Regions from separate parts of the Pseudomonas sp. GW821-FHT11G12 genome, predicted to be linked through region 1. Evidence: predicted binding sites of a transcription regulator. Region 1 holds the regulator's gene; each other region holds the start of a gene.

Region 1 (4,123 bases):
GCCTATAAAAGCCGCCAGGTCGTGCGCGATGTCAGCCTGTCGATCGACAGCGGTCAGATCGTCGGCCTGCTCGGCCCCAACGGCGCCGGCAAGACCACCTGCTTCTACATGATCGTCGGCCTGGTGCAGGCCGATCAGGGTCGCGTGCTGATCGACGACCTGGACGTCAGCCACCAGCCGATGCACGGTCGCGCCAAGGCCGGTATCGGCTATCTGCCACAGGAAGCGTCGATCTTTCGCAAACTGTCGGTGGCCGACAACATCATGGCCATCCTCGAGACCCGTCAGGAGCTCGACAAGGCCGGTCGTCGCAAGGAGCTGGAAAGCCTGCTGCAGGAATTCCACATCAGCCACATCCGCGACAACCTCGGCATGAGCCTGTCCGGTGGTGAGCGTCGCCGGGTGGAAATCGCCCGCGCACTGGCCACCGCACCGAAATTCATCCTGCTCGACGAACCGTTCGCCGGTGTCGACCCGATCTCCGTGGGCGACATCAAGCAGATCATTCACCACCTCAAGGCCAAGGGCATCGGTGTGCTGATCACCGACCACAACGTCCGCGAGACGCTGGATATCTGCGAAACGGCCTACATCGTCAATGACGGCCAACTGATCGCCGAAGGCGACTCCGCGACCATCCTCGCCAACGATCTGGTGAAGGAAGTGTATCTGGGTCACGAGTTCCGCCTGTAAGCGCGACAGCATTCGACCAGCCGTCCGGGTGCTGTAACGTTGAAGCGCACTTTTATACGCTTTTATTGTTACAGCGCTCTAGGCAAACACGACAGTTTCAGGCATATAATTTGCTTAAGTTTGGCGCTTCGGCGCCCTGTAGTGGATGGCGCATAGCGCCGGCGAATAAGGTGTTAAGCCCCTGCCATGAAACCATCGCTAGTCTTGAGAATGGGCCAGCAGCTGACGATGACACCGCAGCTGCAACAGGCCATCCGCCTGCTCCAATTGTCGACCCTGGATCTGCAACAGGAAATCCAGGAGGCTCTGGAATCCAATCCGATGCTCGAACGCCAGGAAGACGGCGACGACTTCGACAACTCCGATCCCATGGCCGACAACGCCGAACAGAAGCCCAACACCGAGATCCAGGAACCCTCCTATCAGGAGACCGCACCGACGGTCGACAATCTAGAGGATGGCGAATGGAACGAGCGAATCCCCAACGAACTCCCCGTCGACACCGCCTGGGAAGACGTCTACCAGACCAGCGCCAGCAGCCTGCCGAGCAGCGATGACGACGAGTGGGACTTCACCACCCGTACCTCCGCCGGCGAGAGCCTGCAAAGCCACCTGCTGTGGCAACTGAACCTGGCGCCGATGTCCGACACCGATCGCCTGATCGCCGTCACCCTGATCGACTGCATCAACAATCAGGGCTACCTCGACGAAACCCTCGAAGAAATTCTCGACGCCTTCGATCCGGAGCTCGACATCGAGCTGGACGAGATCGAAGCCGTCCTGCACCGCATCCAGCAATTCGAACCTGCCGGCATCGGCGCACGCAACCTGGGCGAATGCCTGCTGCTGCAATTGCGCCAGCTGTCGGCCAAGACTCCTTGGCTGGCGGAAGCCAAGCGTCTGGTCACCGATTACATCGACCTGCTCGGCAGCCGCGACTACAGCCAGCTGATGCGCCGCATGAAGCTCAAGGAAGATGAACTGCGCCAGGTCATCGAACTGGTGCAGAGCCTCAACCCGCGCCCCGGTTCGCAGATCGAGTCCACCGAAGCCGAGTACGTGGTGCCTGACGTCATCGTGCGCAAGGACAACGAGCGCTGGCTGGTCGAACTGAACCAGGAATCGGTGCCGCGCCTGCGGGTCAACGCCCAGTACGCCGGTTTCGTGCGCCGCGCCGACACCAGCGCCGACAACACCTTCATGCGCAATCAGTTGCAGGAAGCCCGCTGGTTCATCAAGAGCCTGCAGAGCCGCAACGAAACCCTGATGAAAGTGGCCACCCAGATCGTCGAGCATCAGCGCGGCTTTCTTGAATACGGCGACGAAGCCATGAAGCCTCTCGTGCTGCATGACATCGCCGAAGCGGTGGGCATGCACGAGTCGACGATTTCCCGGGTGACCACGCAAAAATTCATGCATACCCCCCGGGGCATTTATGAACTGAAATACTTTTTCTCCAGCCACGTCAGCACCTCCGAAGGCGGCGAATGCTCGTCCACGGCGATCCGCGCGATCATCAAGAAACTGGTTGCCGCGGAAAATCAGAAAAAGCCGTTGAGTGACAGCAAGATCGCTGGTTTACTGGAGGCACAAGGCATTCAGGTGGCTCGCCGCACCGTCGCCAAGTACCGCGAATCCCTCGGGATCGCGCCTTCGAGCGAACGCAAGCGGTTGATGTAAGCCACGTTACAGCGTTCCAGTGGCAGGCTCTTCGGCCTGCCGCTTTATGCACTGGCAACGAAGGAGAAGCTGTATGCAAGTCAACATCAGTGGACACCAACTGGAAGTTACCCAACCTCTCCGTGAGTACGTTGAGCAAAAGCTCAAGAGGCTTGAGGGGCATTTCGACAAGATCACCAACGTGCAAGTCACGATGTGCGTCGAGAAGCTGAAGCAGAAAATCGAAGCCACGCTGCATATTCCCGGTAACGAGGTCGTCGCAAACGCGGAACATACCGATATGTACGCAGCGATCGACGCGCTGACCGACAAGCTTGATAAACAACTCAAAAAGCATAAGGAAAAGACCCAGAGCCTGCTTCAGGGCGCTACCGGTCGATAACCCCCACCCCCATGATCCGACTTGAAAGCATCCTGACCCCCGGCCGTTCCCTCGTGAACGTGCCGGGCGGCAGCAAAAAGAAAGCCCTCGAACAAATTGCCAACCTGATCGCCCGGGAAGTACCGGATCTGGAGATGCAAGATGTCTTCGAGGCACTGATTGCCCGTGAAAAACTCGGCTCGACCGGTTTTGGCAACGGCATCGCCATTCCCCATTGCCGCCTCAAGGGTTGCGAATCCCCCATCAGCGCCTTGATGCACCTTGAAGCGCCCATCGATTTCGACGCCATCGATGGTGCACCGGTCGACCTGCTGTTCGTGCTGCTGGTCCCGGAAGCCGCCACCGATGCGCACCTGGAACTGCTGCGCCAGATCGCCAGCATGCTCGACCGCAAGGACGTACGCGAAAAATTGCGTCGCGCCACCACCAACGAAGCCTTGTATCAGGTTGTCCTGGACGAGCAAAACGGGCACTAAACATGCGCTTGATCATCGTCAGTGGCCGCTCCGGCTCGGGCAAAAGTACCGCTCTGGATGTCCTCGAAGACAACGGCTACTACTGCATCGACAATTTGCCTGCCGGCCTGCTCCCGGAACTGGCGGAGCGCGCACTGATTCATACGGAACTGTCTCAGCCACTGGTCGCGGTATCGATCGATGCGCGCAATCTGCCCAGTCATCTCTCGCGCTTTCCGGAATTGCTTGAAGAAGTCCGCAGCCGGCACATCCAGTGCGACGTCCTGTATCTGGACGCCGATGAAGAAACCCTGCTCAAGCGCTTTTCGGAAACCCGTCGTCGCCACCCGCTGAGCAGCGCCAATCGTTCGCTGGCCGAAGCCATCAACGATGAAACGGCCCTGCTGGGCCCGATCGCCGATCTGGCCGACCTGAAGGTCAACACCACCAATCTGAACCTGTACCAGTTGCGCGACACCATCAAGCTGCGGCTGCTGAACCAGCCGGAGCCGGGCACGGCGTTTCTGGTGGAGTCGTTCGGTTTCAAACGCGGCATGCCGGTGGATGCGGATCTGGTGTTCGATGTACGCTGCCTGCCCAACCCGTACTGGAAACCGGAACTACGCGCGCAATCGGGGCTCGATGAGCCGGTGGCCGAATACCTGGCGGCACAGCCGGAAGTCGAAGAGATGTTCCAGGACATCTATGCGTATCTGTTCAAATGGCTGCCGCGCTTCGCTGCAAGCAATCGCGCCTACGTCACCATTGCCATTGGCTGCACCGGCGGACATCACCGTTCCGTCTACCTGACCGAACGCCTGGGTCAGGCCCTGCAGAAAACCCTGAAGAACGTCCAGGTTCGCCACCGCGACCTCAGCTAAAGGATTCACACCGCGATGCCTGCTCTGGAAAT
Region 2 (4,123 bases), on a different contig from region 1:
CCATAACCTTGCAGGCGCGAGGTGTAGTCGGTGTTGGTGATGAAACCCTTGTCGTCGACCTTGAACGTACCGGCACGGGTATAGGAAATCGAGCCGTTGTTGCTCATGGTGAAGAAACCGGAGCCGTTGATGCCCATGTCCAGCACGTTACCGGTGTTGTTGATGTCACCCTGGGTGAACTGCTGGGAAACGTTGGCCAGGCGCACGCCGTTGCCGATGACCTTGCTGCCGCTACCCAGGCGAGTCGCCGAGTAGACGTCTTCGAATTCTGCGCGAGACGATTTGAAACCGGCGGTCGCGACGTTGGCGATGTTGTTGCCGGTCACGTCCAGTTGCTTGTTGGCTGCATAGAGACCGCTAAGGCCGATATTGAAAGACATATTCCACTCCTTTGTGCCGGTTAGTCGGCTCTATATACCAATGGTTTGTACTTTGGACAGGGCAACGGTGCCCTTGCCGGACAGGTTGAGCATCAGCTCGCCGCCGGTCTGGCTGATCGTCACGCTGGTGACGGTGGCCGGCAGGTAGGTCGCCATATCGGTCGCGGTGCCGTTGATCGATGCGTTGGCCTTGACGGTATAGGTACCGGTCTTGACCAGGTTGCCGTCCTTGTCCTTGCCGTCCCAGGTGAAGCTCGCGGCGCCTGCGGCGCGACTGCCCAGATCGAGGGTGCGAACAATCGTGCCGCTGCTGTCGGTGATGCTGACGGTGCCGCCGGCAATCGACGACGGAACGGTGACCGAACCGGTCATGCCTTTGCTCGGATCGTCGAGCTGGACCGAGTTGGTCTGCACGATCACGTTGCGACCGACCAGCGAAGAAGCCTGCAGGGCTTGCGACGAGTTGTAATTGCCGGCCAGCGAACTCACGGTGCTGTTGAGGGTAGTAATACCCTCGAGGCTGCTGAACTGCGCCAACTGGGCAACGAATGCGCTGTTGTCCTGCGGGTCGAGCGGGTTCTGGTTTTTCAGCTGGGTTACCAGCAATTGCAGGAACGCGTCCTTGCCCAGGGCCTGGCCGCCGGTGGAACTGTTAGTGGCCGAAGCAATGCCATCGGTTGTCGAACTGGTCTTTTTCGACGAGTTCGCCAGGATGTCCTTCATGCTCAGGCTGCTGGTGGTATCGGAAACACTCATGGCAGTCGCCCCTTATTACTGACCGAGGGTCAGTACCTTCTGCATCATGGTTTTGGCCGTGTTCATCATTTCGGCGTTGGTCTGGAACGAACGGCTCGCGGAAATCATGTCAGCCATTTCTTCCACCACGTTGACGTTCGGGTAGTAGACGTAGCCCTTGGCGTCGGCGGCCGGATGGTTCGGCTCGTAGCGCGCTTCGAGGTTGCTCTGGTCTTCGACCACGCCCATGACCTGCACGCCCTGGCCGGCCGCGTCCTGGTTCTGGAACAGCGAGTTGCTGCCGCCGCTCTGGCCGCCCTGGAACATGGTGGCGAACACCGGGTGACGGGCGCGATAGGTCTGGTCGATGCTCGACGAGACGGTTTCGGCGTTGGCGATGTTCGAAGCCACGGTGTTCAAACGCGTGGTCTGTGCGCTCATGCCGCTGCCGGCAATGTTGAAAACGCTGGACAGGGACATGGATTACTCTCCGCGCAGGGCTGACACCAGCCCTTTGAATTTGCTGTTGAGCAGCGTGAAGCTGGCCTGGAAGCCGACGGCGTTTTCCGCGTAGTTCGACTGTTCCAGCTGGGCATCAACGGTGTTCTGGTCGATCGACGGCTGCATCGGCGTGCGATACATCAGCGACTCGTCGCCATTGCCCAGACCTTCAGCTTCGATGTGACGGCTGTTGGTCATGTTCAGGGCGATAGTGCCGTTGGCGTTCTTCTGGCTCTGTGCCTCGAGCACTTTGGAGAACTCCAGATCCCGAGCCTTGTAGTTCGGGGTGTCGGCGTTGGCGATGTTGTTGGCCAGGACTTCGGCACGCTGGGCGCGGAAGCCCAGGGCTTTTTCGTGAATTCCGAGCGCTTTATCGAAGCTGATGCTCATGTCGGGAACCTTCAGGTGACCGGGTTTTTCGTAACTGGGTTATAGCAAGCGTCGTGCCAGTTTTAAAAAGCCCCGGATTCCGGGGCTTTGCAGGTGATCGGCAATGCGGCAATGCCAGAAAAGCGGCAACGGGTTTCCGCCGGATGCCGCTTTTCTGCCGCTTGCCGTCACTGCAAAAACGGCCAGGCATAAAAAAACGGGAGCCCCTGAGGACTCCCGTTTTTTGTGTTGCCGGTGCCAATCACTTCGCCTGGTAAATGATCCCCGGGCTGCACTGGACCATCTGGTAATGGTCCGGCAAACCGTTCAGCGCTTCGGAAGCGCCGAGGAACAGATAACCGCCCGGCTTCAGCGTGCTGTGAATACGCAACAGGATGTCTTTCTTCACCTCGGCGGAGAAGTAGATCAGCACGTTGCGGCAGAACACGATGTCGAACTTGCCAAGGCTTGCGTAGCTGTCGAGCAAGTTGAACGAGCGGAATTCCACCCGGTTCTTGATCGGCGCCTTGATCACCCAGCGTCCCGGCCCTTTCGGGTCGAAGTAGCGCTGCAGACGATCGGCGGACAAACCGCGACCGATCGCCAGGCTGTCGTACTCGCCGGTCTTGCAGTTGGTCAGCATGCTGCCGGACAGATCCGTGGCAACGATCTGTACGCCCATTTTCAACTGACCGATGTTGGTCCGTTCGAACTCGTCGATCGACATCGACAGCGAATAGGGTTCCTGACCCGACGAGCACGCCGCCGACCAGATCCGCAGACGCTGGTTGGGAGCGGCCTTGATCGCTTCGGGCAGCACCTTGTTCTTCAAGACTTCAAACGGATAGGTGTCGCGAAACCACAGGGTTTCGTTGGTCGTCATGGCATCGACCACCTGCTCGCGCAAACCGCTGCGCGGCTGGGTCTGGATGCGCTGTACCAGCTCACCCAGGGACTTGATGCCTTGCTGCTCCATCAGTTTGTTGAGACGGCTCGAGACCAGGTACTGCTTGTTTTCACCGAGCAAAATGCCACAGGCTTTTTCCAGGAAGACCCGGAACTGTTCGAAATCCAAATTACCCGTAGACAAATGATGCCGCCTCTTAAATCGTGTTGATCGCCAGGGACGAAAAGTCCCTAGCTGATATCTGCTGCTTTGATCCGGTCGACTACCCGGGATGCCAGGTCATCAGGACGGAATTTGGCCAGGAAGTCATCGGCACCGACCTTCTTGACCATCGCCTGGTTGAACACACCCGACAACGAAGTATGCAGGATGATATGAAGCTTTTGCATGCGAGGGTCGCTGCGGATTTCGGCCGTCAGGGTGTACCCGTCCATCTCCGGCATTTCGATGTCGGAGATCATCATCAGGAACTCTTCTTCCGGCTTCTTGCCCTCATCGACCAGCTTGCGCAGGTAATCCAGCGCCTGCTTGCCGTCGTTCAGCGCCACCACTTCAACGCCAACCGTCTGCAGGCAACGCGTCACCTGCTTGCGCGCCACCGACGAGTCATCGACCGTCAGCACCCGCAGAGACAGCGCCTTGCTCTGGGTCTCGACATCCACCACGCCGACCGAAATCGCTTCCGGTGTCGGTGCGACTTCCGCCAGCACCTTCTCGACGTCGATGATTTCGACTAACTGATTGTCCACCCGAGTCACAGCGGTCAGGTAATGATCACGACCGGTCCCCTTGGGTGGCGGATGGATCTCTTCCCAGTTCATGTTGACGATACGTTCCACCGAGCGCACCAGGAAACCCTGGGTCTTGGTGTTGTATTCCGTGATGATCACGAACGGACTGTTCTTGTCTTTCAACGCCCCGGAGCCGGTTGCCATTGCCAGATCAAGGATCGGAATGGTCGCCCCCCGGATATTCGCCACCCCGCACACGACAGGACTGGACTTGGGCATCAGCGTCAGTTGCGGGCACTGCAGCACTTCCCGAACCTTGAACACGTTGATCCCGTAGAGTTGCTGGCCGTCGAGACGGAACAACAACAGCTCCAGGCGATTCTGCCCCACCAGTTGCGTGCGCTGGTTCACCGAATCCATTACACCAGCCATGCCCAGACTCCTACACCAACGCCAAGTGTTGTTGCGACGCACATTCATTGCTAAACGGCACGGCGCTT
Region 3 (4,123 bases), on a different contig from region 1:
GATCTCGCCCAGTTGCGGAATGCGGTCGTGGGGCAGACCGAGTTTTTCGATACCGTCCAGGTATTCCTGGCACGCCCGACCCTCGATCACTTTCAACTGGCGGGTGATCAGCGTGTTCCACACCGCGTGTTCTTCGGCGGGGTAGTCGATAAAACCTTGCGCATCGGGCTCGCGGGCCACGTATTGCGTCTGCTTCATACTGCTCTCCTGCGAGGGGAATTCGTTCTTGTTATGTCCTGCTATGGACTGAGAAATACCCCAGAGCGTGCCGTGTTGCAGCAGGTTGATGACCGACCGAGTAGGAAAAGTCTCTTTAAATCGTAAAATTATCGTTACGCTTTTTGCGATAAGTCGTGATTACGGTGATTGGCGGGTTTGAAATGGCCGGTGTCTGTCACATAATCTTGACGACTATCTTGCGGGCGGCAGAGAAAAATCCGCCCCTCTACCTGTTTCGGGCCTTTATATGCGTATCAAAGTCCACTGCCAGAACCGCATCGGCATCCTGCGCGACATCCTCAATCTGCTGGTGGAGTACGGGATCAACGTCGCCCGCGGCGAGGTCGGCGGTGAGCACGGCAATGCGATCTATCTGCATTGCCCGAACCTGATCAATTTGCAGTTCCAGGCGTTGCGGCCCAAATTCGAAGCCATCGCCGGGGTGTTCGGCGTCAAGCGGGTAGGGCTGATGCCCAGCGAACGCCGACACATGGAACTGAATGCGTTGCTCGGTGCGCTGGAGTTTCCGGTGCTGTCGATCGACATGGGCGGCTCGATCGTTGCCGCCAACCGTGCGGCGGCGCAGTTGCTCGGCGTGCGGGTCGACGAAGTGCCGGGGATTCCACTGTCGCGTTACGCCGAGGATTTCGACTTGCCCGAACTGGTGCGCGCCAACAAATCGCGAATCAACGGCATGCGGGTCAAGGTCAAGGGCGATATCTTTCTGGCCGACATCGCTCCATTGCAATCGGAGCACGATGACAGCGAGGCCATGGCCGGTGCGGTATTGACGCTGCACCGGGCGGATCGGGTCGGCGAGCGCATCTACAACGTGCGCAAGCAGGAGTTGCGTGGTTTCGACAGCATCTTTCAAAGCTCGAAAGTGATGGCGGCGGTGGTGCGTGAAGCCCGGCGCATGGCACCGCTCGATGCGCCTCTTCTAATTGAAGGCGAAACCGGCACCGGTAAAGAGTTGCTGGCTCGGGCTTGTCACCTGGCGAGCCCGCGCGGCCAGTCGCCATTGATGGCGCTCAACTGCGCGGGGCTGCCGGAATCGATGGCCGAGACCGAGTTGTTCGGCTACGGCCCCGGTGCCTTCGAAGGGGCGCGGGCTGAAGGCAAGCTCGGGCTGCTGGAGCTGACGGCGGGCGGCACGCTGTTCCTCGATGGTGTCGGCGAAATGAGCCCACGCTTACAGGTGAAATTGCTGCGCTTCCTGCAGGACGGTTGCTTCCGTCGTGTGGGCAGTGATGAAGAGGTTTACCTGGATGTACGGGTGATCTGCGCCACCCAGGTCGACCTGTCCGAGTTGTGCGCTCGTGGCGAGTTTCGCCAGGATTTGTACCATCGCTTAAACGTGCTTTCGTTGCACATCCCGCCACTGCGCGAATGCCTCGACGGTTTGACGCCGTTGGTGGAGCACTTCCTCGATCAGGCCAGTCGGCAGATCGGTTGCCCGTTGCCGAAGTTGGCGCCGGCGGCGATGGATCGGCTCAGTCATTACCACTGGCCGGGCAACGTGCGACAACTGGAGAACGTGCTGTTCCAGGCGGTTTCGCTGTGTGATGGCGGGACGGTCAAGGCCGAGCATATTCGTCTGCCGGACTATGGCGTGCGTCAGCCGCTTGGCGATTTCTCGCTGGAGGGCGGGCTCGACGAGATTGTCGGGCGCTTCGAGAAAGCGGTGCTTGAGCGACTGTATTCCGAACATCCGAGCAGTCGGCAGCTGGGCAAGCGGCTGGGCGTCTCGCACACCACGATTGCCAACAAGCTGCGTGAGTATGAGGTGGGCAAGACCGAGTCTTGATCCCTGCGCGATCACTCCTGCGCAAGGCACGGGGTGATCGCGCCTCACCATTGCCGCCAAGCGGCATGACACCGCCGGTTTTTCGACTTCGATACATTTCCCCAAACCCTGCTGAATCCCTCAAGTCCTTTGTTTATCGGGTCCTCGACCGCCAGAAAAAAGTTGGTCTGCAAATTGCTTGTGGCTCAGCAGTACAGCGGTGGGCGGCAAACGTCCGGCATGCAGAGGAAAGAGTGTGGACAAGTACCTTTATGTGGCAATGACCGGCGCCAGCCAGAACGCACTGGCGCAAAAGGCTCATGCCAACAACCTGGCGAACATCTCCACCAATGGTTTTCAGCGCGACCTGGAGCAGGCGCGTTCGATGCCGGTGTTCGGTGACAGCTTTCCGGCGCGTGCGTTTGCCATGAGCGAACGGCCCGCCACCGACTTCACCGCAGGCTCCCTGGTGGAGACCGGTCGCGACCTCGACGTCGCCGTGACCGGCAACGGTTTCATTGCCGTGCAGAACCCCAACGGCGGTGAAAGCTACGTGCGCACCGGCAGCCTCAATATCGACGCCCTGGGCGTGCTGCGTGCCGGCAACGGCATGCCGGTCATGGGCAATGGCGGGCCGATTGCCGTGCCGCCGCAGCAGCAGGTGGAAGTCGGTGAAGACGGCACCATCAGTATTCGTGCGATGGGCGAAGGCCCGCGCGTCATGGCCGAAGTCGACCGGATCAAACTGGTCAATCCGGACATCAAGAACATGAACAAGGGCCTGGACGGTTCGATCTACACCAAGGACGGCCAGCCTGCGCCGGCCGATGCCAACGTCAAACTGGTGTCGGGTTTCCTGGAGTCGAGCAACGTCAATGCCGTGGAAGAAATGACGTCGGTGCTGGCCCTGGCCAAGCAGTTCGAGTTGCACGTCAAGATGATGAACACCGCCAAAGACGACGACCAGGCCATGGCTCGGGTCTTGCAGATCAGCTAATTATCAGAACGTCGCGCCGTAAAACAGGCGCACGAGGAGAATCGAATGCTTCCGGCTCTATGGGTTGCCAAAACCGGTCTGTCCGCCCAGGACACCAACCTGACCACCATTTCCAACAACCTGGCGAACGTGTCGACCACGGGTTTCAAACGTGACCGCGCCGAGTTCCAGGACCTGCTGTATCAGATCAAGCGTCAGCCTGGCGCCCAGTCGACCCAGGACAGCGAACTGCCGTCGGGTCTGCAAGTGGGTACCGGTGTGCGCATCGTCGGCACCCAGAAGAACTTCACCGCCGGTAGCCTGCAAACCACCGAGCAGCCGCTGGACATGGCCCTCGACGGCCGTGGTTTCTTCCAGATCCTGCAACCGGACGGCACCACGTCCTACACCCGTGACGGTACTTTCCACCTCGACTCCAATGGCCAGATCGTCAACGCCAGCGGTTTCGCTCTGGAGCCAGCGATTGTCATCCCGAACAACGCCCAGACCTTCACCGTTGGCCGTGACGGCACCGTGTCGATCACCGTTGCCGGCAACGCCGCCTCGCAAGTGATCGGCAACCTGCAAACCGCCGACTTCATCAACCCGGCCGGTCTGCAAGCCGTGGGCAACAACCTGTTCCTGGAAACCGCCGCTTCCGGCGCGCCACAAATCGGCACTCCGGGCCTGAACGGTTTCGGCACCACCCTGCAGAACACCCTGGAAACCTCCAACGTCAGCACCGTGGAAGAGATGGTCAACATGATCACCACTCAGCGCGCTTACGAGATGAACTCCAAGGTGATCTCCACCGCCGACCAGATGCTCTCGTTCGTAACGCAGAATCTGTAATCAAGTCTATGAGGCGGCCATGAGGCCGCCTGCAACACCGTGAGGTAAGGGTCATGAAACGCTTCGTATCTGTTCTGGCATTGGGTGGGGTGGTCTCGCTCGCGGGCTGCGTCGCTCCGACGCCCAAGCCCAATGACCCTTACTACGCCCCGGTGTTGCCGCGGACGCCGTTGCCGGCGGCCGCCAACAACGGCTCGATCTATCAGGCCGGTTTCGAACAGAACCTGTACAGCGACCGCAAGGCGTTCCGGGTCGGTGACATCATCACCATCACCCTGAACGAGAAGACT

What was found. The regulator sigma-54, encoded in region 1, starts transcription at its own class of promoters, with help from an activator protein. The targets are predictions, from matches to a motif close to ANTGGCATNNANNTTGCTNT.
Region 2: a site for sigma-54 is predicted at 2,048-2,067, ahead of flgB (flagellar basal body rod protein FlgB). Genes of this name have one in related genera too.
Region 3: a site for sigma-54 is predicted at 2,188-2,207, ahead of AC1RR7_RS27615 (flagellar basal body rod protein FlgF). Genes of this name have one in related genera too.

The regions. Positions count from the first base shown of each region.
Region 1 is NZ_JBXARH010000006.1:223,166-227,288, reverse strand. It holds gene lptB (LPS export ABC transporter ATP-binding protein) at 1-693, shown strand, start outside; gene AC1RR7_RS19490 (RNA polymerase factor sigma-54) at 880-2,373, shown strand; gene hpf (ribosome hibernation-promoting factor, HPF/YfiA family) at 2,447-2,755, shown strand; gene ptsN (PTS IIA-like nitrogen regulatory protein PtsN) at 2,767-3,231, shown strand; gene rapZ (RNase adapter RapZ) at 3,234-4,091, shown strand; gene AC1RR7_RS19470 (HPr family phosphocarrier protein) at 4,107-4,123, shown strand, end outside.
Region 2 is NZ_JBXARH010000005.1:410,457-414,579, reverse strand. It holds gene flgE (flagellar hook protein FlgE) at 1-380, opposite strand, end outside; gene flgD (flagellar hook assembly protein FlgD) at 411-1,136, opposite strand; gene flgC (flagellar basal body rod protein FlgC) at 1,152-1,595, opposite strand; gene flgB (flagellar basal body rod protein FlgB) at 1,599-2,006, opposite strand; gene cheR (protein-glutamate O-methyltransferase CheR) at 2,248-3,075, opposite strand; gene AC1RR7_RS18215 (chemotaxis protein CheV) at 3,123-4,055, opposite strand.
Region 3 is NZ_JBXARH010000012.1:44,654-48,776, forward strand. It holds gene phhA (phenylalanine 4-monooxygenase) at 1-243, opposite strand, end outside; gene AC1RR7_RS27610 (sigma-54-dependent transcriptional regulator) at 467-2,026, shown strand; gene AC1RR7_RS27615 (flagellar basal body rod protein FlgF) at 2,262-3,002, shown strand; gene flgG (flagellar basal-body rod protein FlgG) at 3,048-3,833, shown strand; gene flgH (flagellar basal body L-ring protein FlgH) at 3,887-4,123, shown strand, end outside.